DNA from 2 places in the Thioalkalivibrio sp. ALE28 genome. Region 1 is predicted to be linked to the other one. Evidence: predicted binding sites of a transcription regulator. Region 1 holds the regulator's gene; the other holds the start of a gene.
What was found. Region 1 encodes sigma-54, which starts transcription at its own class of promoters, with help from an activator protein. Its sites were predicted from a motif close to TGGCANGNTNCNTGCTT; they were not measured.

Region 1 (4,207 bases):
TCGCCACCGCGCTGCGCATCGACTACCTGCTGAACGATGACCGCATGATCCTCACCGACCAGGCCCATGTGATCACCGCCAGCGAAGAGGCGCGCGGCAAGCGCATCACCTACGACCTGACCACCGACGTGATCGAGGCCGAACGCGGCGAGGACGACAGCGAACGCGTACGCATCACCATCCAGCCACGCGACGACGAATGAACGCACCCGCCACCAGCCCGGCGCCGGCACCCGCCGAGGCCCGTGATCGCCTGATCGGGCGCGAACTGACCAAGCGCTACGGCCAGCGCACCGTGCTCGACCAGATGGATGTCGACCTCGCACCCGGTGAAGTGGTCGGCCTGCTGGGTCCCAACGGCGCCGGCAAGACCACCTGCTTCTACAGCCTGGTCGGGCTGATCCGCCCTAACGCCGGGCGCATCACCCTGGGCGGGCACGACATCACCCGCGCGCCCATCCACGTGCGCGCCCGCGCCGGTCTCGGCTACCTGCCCCAGGAGGCCTCGATCTTTCGCCGCCTGAGCGTGTGGGACAACCTGCAGGCCGTGCTGGAACTGCGCCCCGGCCTGGACCGCCACGAACGCCGGCGTATCGGCGACGCCCTGATCGAGGAGTTTCAGCTCGAGACCGTGCGCCACAGCCCCGGGATCGCGCTGTCCGGCGGCGAACGTCGGCGCGCCGAGATTGCGCGGGCCCTGGCCGGTGACCCGCAATTCATCTGCCTGGACGAGCCCTTTGCCGGGGTGGACCCGATCTCGGTGGGCGATATCCAGGATGTAATTCGCCACCTTGCAGCGCGCGGCATCGGGGTTCTGATCTCCGATCACAACGTGCGCGAAACCCTCGGGATCTGCCACAGGGCCTATATTCTGAGCGAGGGGCGCCTGCTGGCCGCCGGGACACCCGACGAGCTACTGGCCGATCCCCAGGTGCGCCGGGTCTATCTCGGCGAGAATTTCCGCCTGTGATTCCGGCACGCGCACAACCCGCGCCGGTGCACAAACCACGAGGCAGCATTTAAGATCGCTCTTATGGTCACCCGCGACCCGCACAGCCAATGCTGAAACCCGGCCTGAATCTTCAGCTGGGTCAAACGCTCACCATGACCCCGCAACTGCAGCAGGCGATCCGCCTGTTGCAGTTGTCCACGCTCGAGCTGCAGGTGGAGATCCAGCAGGCGCTGGAGAGCAACCCCATGCTGGAACAGGTGGAAGACGAGGACGACATGGGCGGGGCCGAGCGCCTGGACGCGGAGGGCGAGGTGGTGGAAGGCGACCGCATGGAGGCCACTACCACCAGCGATGACGTGATTCCCGAGGAGCTCACCACCGACAGCCGCTGGGACGACATCTACGAACCGCCGCCCGCCCCCAAGGGCGTGGATGACCGCGACCCACTGGAGAACACCAGTGACGATGACGGCGAGGGCCTGCAGGACCACCTGCTGTGGCAGCTGCACCTGAGCCACCTGACCCCGCGCGACCAGCGCATCGGCGCGGCCCTGATCGACGCGATCAGCCCCGATGGCTATCTCGAAGGCGACCTCGAGACCCTGGCCGAGACCATCAGCCGCGGCGAGGACGAACCCGTCGGCGTGGACGAGGTCGAGGCGGTCCTGCACTGGATCCAGCAATGCGACCCGCTGGGCGTGGGCGCGCGCGACCTGCGCGAATGCCTGGAGATCCAGCTGCGCGAACTGGCCCCGGACGCCCCCGCCCGCGAGGCCGCCCGGGCGATCCTGGAACACGGCATGGACAGCCTGGGCAAGCGGGATTACAAAGCCCTGCAACGCCAGTCGGGTGTGCGCGACCCGGACGAACTGGCGCGCGCCCTGGACCTGATCCGCACCCTGAACCCGCGGCCGGGCGCGCAGATCAGTGCCGCCACCTCCGAATACGTGGTGCCCGATGTCTACGTGCGCCACACCCCGGAGGGCTGGCGCGTGGAGCTGAACCCGGAGATCGCGCCACGCATCCGTATCAACGACCTCTACGCCGGCATGGTGCGCCAGGTATCGGATGCCCGCGACAGCGCCTTCATGCGCGACCAGCTGCAGGAGGCGCGCTGGTTCCTGAAGAGCCTGCACAGCCGCAACGACACCCTGCTGCGCGTCGCTGAGGCGATCGTCCATCGCCAGCAGGGCTTCCTGGAACACGGCGAGGTCGCGATGCAGCCATTGATCCTGCGCGATATCGCCGAGATCCTGGAGATGCACGAATCGACCATCTCCCGGGTCACAACCCAGAAATACATGCACACCCCGCGCGGGGTCTTCGAGTTCAAGTATTTCTTTTCCAGCCACGTCGGCACCAACGACGGTGGCGAGTGTTCCGCCACCGCCATCCGTGCCATGATTCGCGAATTGATCGACGACGAACCCGCGAACAAGCCGCTCAGCGATGCCCGGCTCGCCCAGATCCTGGCGGACCGGGGCATCAATGTGGCGCGTCGCACCGTAGCCAAGTACCGCGAGGCGATGCAGATCCCTTCATCCAGCGAACGCCGGCAGATGGCCTCCATGCCCACCGGCCACAAGTAACCAAGGAGTCCCGACCATGCAGATCAACCTGACCGGCCACCATGTGGACCTCACCGACGCCCTGCGCGACTACGTCAACGAGAAGTTCGCGAAGCTGGAGCGCCACTTCGACAAGGTCATCGACGTGCACGTCGTGCTGACCCACGAGAAGACCCAGAACCAGTTCAACAAGGCCGAGGCGAATCTCCAGGTCAGCGGCAATCACATCCACGCCGAGGCCTCCCACGAGGACATGTACGCCGCCATCGACGCGCTGATCGACAAGGTCGACCGCCAGCTGATCAAGCACAAGGAAAAGGTCAAGGATCATCACCGGGCCGAGGGCGCCCAGCGCAACCGCGAGCAGGCCTCCTGACCCATGTCCATTGCCGAGCTGATCACCGCCGAGCGCATCCGCCTGGAGCCGGAATGCTCCAGTCAGAAGCGGGCCCTGGAGGCCCTGTCGGAACTCCTCGCCGGCGGCGGTGATGCCGGCGGACCGGGCAGCACCGCGATCTTCGAGGCCCTGTCCGCGCGCGAAAAGCTGGGCTCCACCGGCCTGGGCCATGGGGTTGCGATCCCCCATGGCCGCCTGGCCGATCTCGAGGCTCCGCGCGTGGCCGTCCTGCGCCTGGAGAGCGGCGTCGACTTTGACGCCATGGACCACGAGCCGGTCGACATCCTGATCGCCCTGCTGGTCCCGGAGGCCGCCACCAGCGATCACCTCGACCTGCTGGCCCAGCTGGCGCGCGGGCTTTCGCAACCGGACACCATTGCCGCCCTGCGCCGGGCCGGCGATGCCGCCAGCCTGGAACAGGAACTCGTCCGCCGCTTCCGCGAGGGCTGATCCCGTGCGCCCCGCACCCTGCCACGCCACCGATCCCCGCCGGCCCTGCTCATGAACGAGGCACTGGGCGAAGGCGGGATTGCCCGCGACATCAACGTGGAGAGCCTGATCCAGGCTATGGGCAACCGCCTGGATCTGCGCTTCGTGCATGGCGAGCACGCCGCCCCCGACCGCAAGCTGGTCGGCGAGGACGGGGATGACCTGCCTCTGGCCGGCCACCTCAACCTGATCCGACCCAACCGCATCCAAGTCATCGGGGACTTCGAGGCCCGCTACATCGCCGGCCTCAGCGACGACCAGCGCAACGACCTGATCCTGGAGATGGCCCGCACCGGCACCACCGCGGTGATCTTCGCCGAGGACACCTGCCCGTTCTCGGAGATGCCCCATGCCCCGCAGGAGGCGCTGCCGCTGATCCTGTGCTCCAGCACCAGCAGCCACGAGATCATCGCGCTGCTGCGCTACTTCCTGCAGCAGCGTCTGGCGCACTTCGAAGTGCGCCATGGCGTGTTCATGGAGATCCTCGGCATCGGCGTCCTGATCAGCGGGGCCTCCAGCGTCGGCAAGAGCGAGGTGGCGCTGGAGCTGATCTCGCGCGGGCACCGCCTGATCGCCGACGATGCCCCCGAGTTCGCGCGCATTGCCCCCGACATCGTGCGCGGTCACTGCCCGGCCCTGCTCCAGGACCTGCTCGAGGTGCGCGGCCTGGGGGTGCTGAACATCCGCGCGATGTACGGCGACTCCGCAATCAAGGGCGGCAAGTACCTGCGACTGATTATCGACCTGCGCGATCACGGTGAACCCTCGCCGGTGCCCGACGACCGGCTGAACGGGCGCCGC
Region 2 (4,207 bases), on a different contig from region 1:
CGTGTTCGGCCTCGATGGCCTGGACCACGCCGGTCGATTCGCGTCCGGCGATCTTGAGGTCCCGCCCCAGGTCATTGACGGCGTGGTTGTGGAGCGCGTTCACGTGGAGCGTCGTGTCGCCCAGGATGTTGGCCAGAAGGCTGCGCGGGTCCAGCTCCACCGGCTTGACTGGCAGCAGGCTGCGGGCCTGCGGGGTTTCCACGTAGAACTCGGCCAGGTCGCGGTGCAGGGTGCCGCCGCGTACCACGTTGACCAGTTGCATCCCGCGACAGATGCCGAGGATCGGGCGGTGCTCGTCCAGCGCGCGATGGATCAGGGCCTTTTCCAGCCGGTCGCGGTCGGTGTCCAGTACGCCGCCATGGGACTGGAATAACCGGCGCAGTAACCACAGGGCCGGGTAGAAGAGATAGCCGATCAGGCGCTGCGACAGGCGTCGCTCCGCCTGGCGGATGGCGGCCGCATCCGGCCCCTCGGGGAGCGTCTCGCCGTAGAGCTCAGGATCCACATCCGCCCCGCCGCCCACCACCAGACCATCGAAGCGCCGGTGACTGCGGGGTTTTCCCGGGCGCAGCCGCAGCGGACGGCCGCCGGCGCGCCACACCGCGAGCGCGGTAAACAGCCAGGCGGGCCCGCCGCCCTGGTCGGGTCCGGTAATGGCGATCACCGGGCGGCGTGGACGCGGCGGCGCGGTATCGGCCACGGTATCGGTGGTCGTGCGGTCGGGCTCAGAACCAGTCACGGAGGCGCTGGCTCCAGTCGTCGGCCCAGCGGCCCAGGGCCTGGCCGGGGCGTTCCAGATATTCCCGCGACAGGCGCTCCAGGCGTTCCGGATCCGCCGCCAGGCGCTCGACCTCGACCCAGCCGTTGAACGGCCGCGCGAGGCTCCAGTCCGGGTCGTCGATCTCGCAGTTCGGCAGGCGATAGTGGAAGGCCGGCCGCGGCTTGATCAGTTCGTGCTCCACGGGGGCCGCGTCGATCCGCCCGGGGTCCAGGTGGGCGAACAGCGGCAACAGGTCCAGCGGGCGGTTGCGCGTCGGGTTGTGCGCCAGGTAGGCGTCGATCAGGCCCTCCCGGTCGGGACGAAAATCCGGATCCAGCACGTAGCGTACAAACGGGCCGGGAAAAGACCGAATGTAGGGAGACAGGCGCCGCGCCAGGTCAATGGCGCCCGCCGCGGTGAGCACTTCCACCATCAAAAGGAAGCTGCGCAGGACTGCCAGAAGCCACTCGGCATCGGTGCGGTGCACCTCGATATTGATCTGCAGCCCGAAGGCATAGAGAAACGAGCGTTCGGTACCCAGTGCGCCGGCCTGCTGCAGGGCGGCGCGCACCCGGTCCAGGCGGGGGAGGTCAGCCGCCGCGATCGGCGGCGCCACGATCTCGTGCGGTACCAGGCGGCCCGCGGCGTCCGCGAGCCAGCGCTCCAGCGCGGCCTCGTCCGAGTCGTCCAGCTCGATGCCCAGGCGCGCGAGGTGTTCGCGGTAGCCGCGGTCCTTCAGTACCCGGGCGTCCAGCTCCAGTTGGAAGTCGCCGACGTCCGTGTCGCGTACGTGGAAGACGAAGGCGCTGTCCGATTCGACGTGGCCCCCGAACTCGCCTTTCACGGTCTCGGCCATCGTCTCCAGCGACACCCCGGCCATCTCGATCTCCACGCCGATGCGTCGGGGCTCGCCATCCGGGTTGGCGGGCCAGGGGAGTTCGTGAAAGGGCTCGCTCATGCGCGTCTCGGAGTAATCGGGAGGCACCATGATAGCGGCTCGGTGTACCTCGTGCGGCCCGGGCAGTAGGATAGGCGCCGACTGACAGGAGCCCGCCGACCCCATGGATCGAATCTATCTGCGCGACCTCGAGATTGACGCCGTTGTTGGCGTCTACGACTGGGAACAGCGCATCCAGCGCCGCCTGCGATTCGATATCGAACTGGCGGCCGATACCCGCATCGCCGCCTACTCCGGCGAGATCGGCGACACCGTTGACTACGAGGCGGTGGCCAACGCCGTGCGTGCCATCGTCACGCGCGAGCCGCATGCCTTGCTGGAATCCCTGGCCGAGGAGATCGCCGAGGCCCTGATGGCCCAGTTCGGCACGCCGTGGCTGCGCATCAAACTCGGCAAGCCCGGTGCCGTGCCCGGCGTGCGCGAGGTCGGCATCGAGATCGAGCGCGGCAGCCTTTCCTCGTAGACCCGCGCCGGCCACGGGGCGCTGTCCCGGCCGGCGCCATCCCCATGCCGTGCTGTGTCGTCGCGAGGCGACGTGGCGATCCGCAGGGCAGGGAGGTGTTCGCCGTGCGTCCCGCATGGCCGCGTGTGCGCTCGCCGCGCCTGTCCCAGCCCCGATTTGCCTCTCCGACCCCGCCACTTGCCGAAGGACTGAACCTTCCTGAATCCCGGACATGGTTCACAGTCCTCGGTCTCCGCACGTTTTTGGTGCGTGTGCACTTTTAGTGCGCACCAAATAAAGGCAAAAGCCCGTGGTTGGGCCGCAACAGGTGTTGCGAAAAGCCGATTTTGCTCCCTTTTGGTACTTGGCACAGCCCGTGCAAGGACCGGGTGTCGACTACGCGACACTCGATTGACCAATCTGGGAGATGACCAACATGAAGAAGTTCACCCGTTCCGCGCTGGCCGCTGCTGTCCTCACCGTAGGCTCCACCGGTGGCGTCGCCTTTACCTCCACCGCCGCGGCCGAGCTGTCCATGAATATCGGCGCGGTTTCCAACTACTACTTCCGTGGTTTTTCCGAAACCGACGACGGTGCTGCCATTCAGGGTGGTATCGATTTTGAGCACGACTCCGGCTTCTATGTCGGCACCTGGATGTCCAATGTCGATTTTGGTGATGACACCAGCTACGAGCTCGATCTTTACGCCGGCTTTGCCGATGAGTTCGCCAATGGGTTCGGCTACGACGTCGGTTACATCTATTACGCCTATCCGGATGCCCGAGACGATACCGGTTCCCTGAGTGCCGACTTCGGCGAGATCTATGGTGAGGTCAGCTTCGATACCGGCGTTGTGGGACTGTACGGCGGTATGGCCTACGTCGTTCACGACAGCGATGACTCGGCCCTGGAAGACGACGACATGTACTTCTACGCCGGCCTGGACGTCCCGTTCATGGACGTCTACAGCGCCGGCTTCTTGGTAGGTCGCACCCGCTTCGACGACTCCAGCCTGGACAACTACACCCACTACACCGCCAGCCTGACCCGTGATGCGGGCGACTGGGGCGAGTTCAGCTTCAATCTCGAGTATGTCGACGAGACCGACGAAGACCTGGGCGCCTGGGTGGGCTGGTCCAAGACCTTCTGATTCCGCATTACCGCCTAAAGCAACAGCGGGTCCGCCAGGTGGCGGGCCCGCCCACAGGAGTCTGACATGAAGATGATTACCGCCGTAATCAAGCCGTTCAAGCTTGATGATGTTCGCGAGGCGATCTCGGAGATCGGCGTACAAGGGATGACCATGACCGAAGTAAAGGGTTTTGGTCGCCAGCGCGGTCATACCGAGCTCTATCGCGGTGCCGAGTACGTGGTCGATTTTCTGCCCAAGGTGAAACTGGAAGTGGCTGTCGACGAGAACCTGGTCGATCAGGTGGTCGAGGCCATTTCCAAGTCTGCCAGCACGGGCAAGATCGGCGACGGCAAGATCTTTATCACACCGGTGGAGCAGGTCGTGCGTATTCGCACGGGCGAGACCGGCCCGGAAGCCCTTTAAGGCCTCCGTCTTCCATCGAATGAGGAATTTCAATCATGGAAATTGAACAGCAAGTTGTCGAACTCGCCTACGCAATGGACACCTTTTACTTTCTGGTGGCCGGCGCGCTGGTGATGTGGATGGCCGCGGGCTTTACCATGCTCGAGGCCGGGATGGTTCGCACCAAGAGTGTGGCCGAAATTGCAACCAAGAATATCGCCCTGTATTCGATCGCCAGCATCATGTACATGCTGATCGGCTACAACATTATGTACAGCGACGGCCTGAGCTCCATCATTCCGGGCCTGGGCTTCCTGATCTCGGGCGACAATGCGGTCGCGGACGTACTGGGTAGTGGTGGTGACATCTACTACTCCGATCGTGCCGACTTCTTCTTCCAGGTCGTGTTCGTGGCCACCGCGATGTCCATCGTCTCGGGTGCCGTGGCCGAGCGTATGAAGCTGTGGGCCTTCCTGGCCTTCGCGGTCATCCTGACCGGCTTCATCTACCCGA

Region 2: D105_RS0112385 (TorF family putative porin) is a predicted target of sigma-54. The motif match lies at 2,526-2,542, and genes of this name have one in related genera.

What each region holds. Positions count from the first base shown of each region.
Region 1 covers NZ_KB898099.1:79,783-83,989, reverse strand. Annotated here, with positions in the region: gene lptA (lipopolysaccharide transport periplasmic protein LptA) at 1-203, shown strand, start outside; gene lptB (LPS export ABC transporter ATP-binding protein) at 200-970, shown strand; gene D105_RS0108430 (RNA polymerase factor sigma-54) at 1,060-2,541, shown strand; gene hpf (ribosome hibernation-promoting factor, HPF/YfiA family) at 2,558-2,896, shown strand; gene D105_RS0108420 (PTS sugar transporter subunit IIA) at 2,900-3,367, shown strand; gene hprK (HPr(Ser) kinase/phosphatase) at 3,419-4,207, shown strand, end outside.
Region 2 covers NZ_KB898107.1:6,402-10,608, reverse strand. Annotated here, with positions in the region: gene D105_RS0112400 (gamma-glutamyl-gamma-aminobutyrate hydrolase family protein) at 1-739, opposite strand, end outside; gene D105_RS0112395 (amidoligase family protein) at 726-1,748, opposite strand; gene folB (dihydroneopterin aldolase) at 1,822-2,181, shown strand; gene D105_RS0112385 (TorF family putative porin) at 2,597-3,310, shown strand; gene D105_RS0112380 (P-II family nitrogen regulator) at 3,377-3,715, shown strand; gene D105_RS0112375 (ammonium transporter) at 3,751-4,207, shown strand, end outside.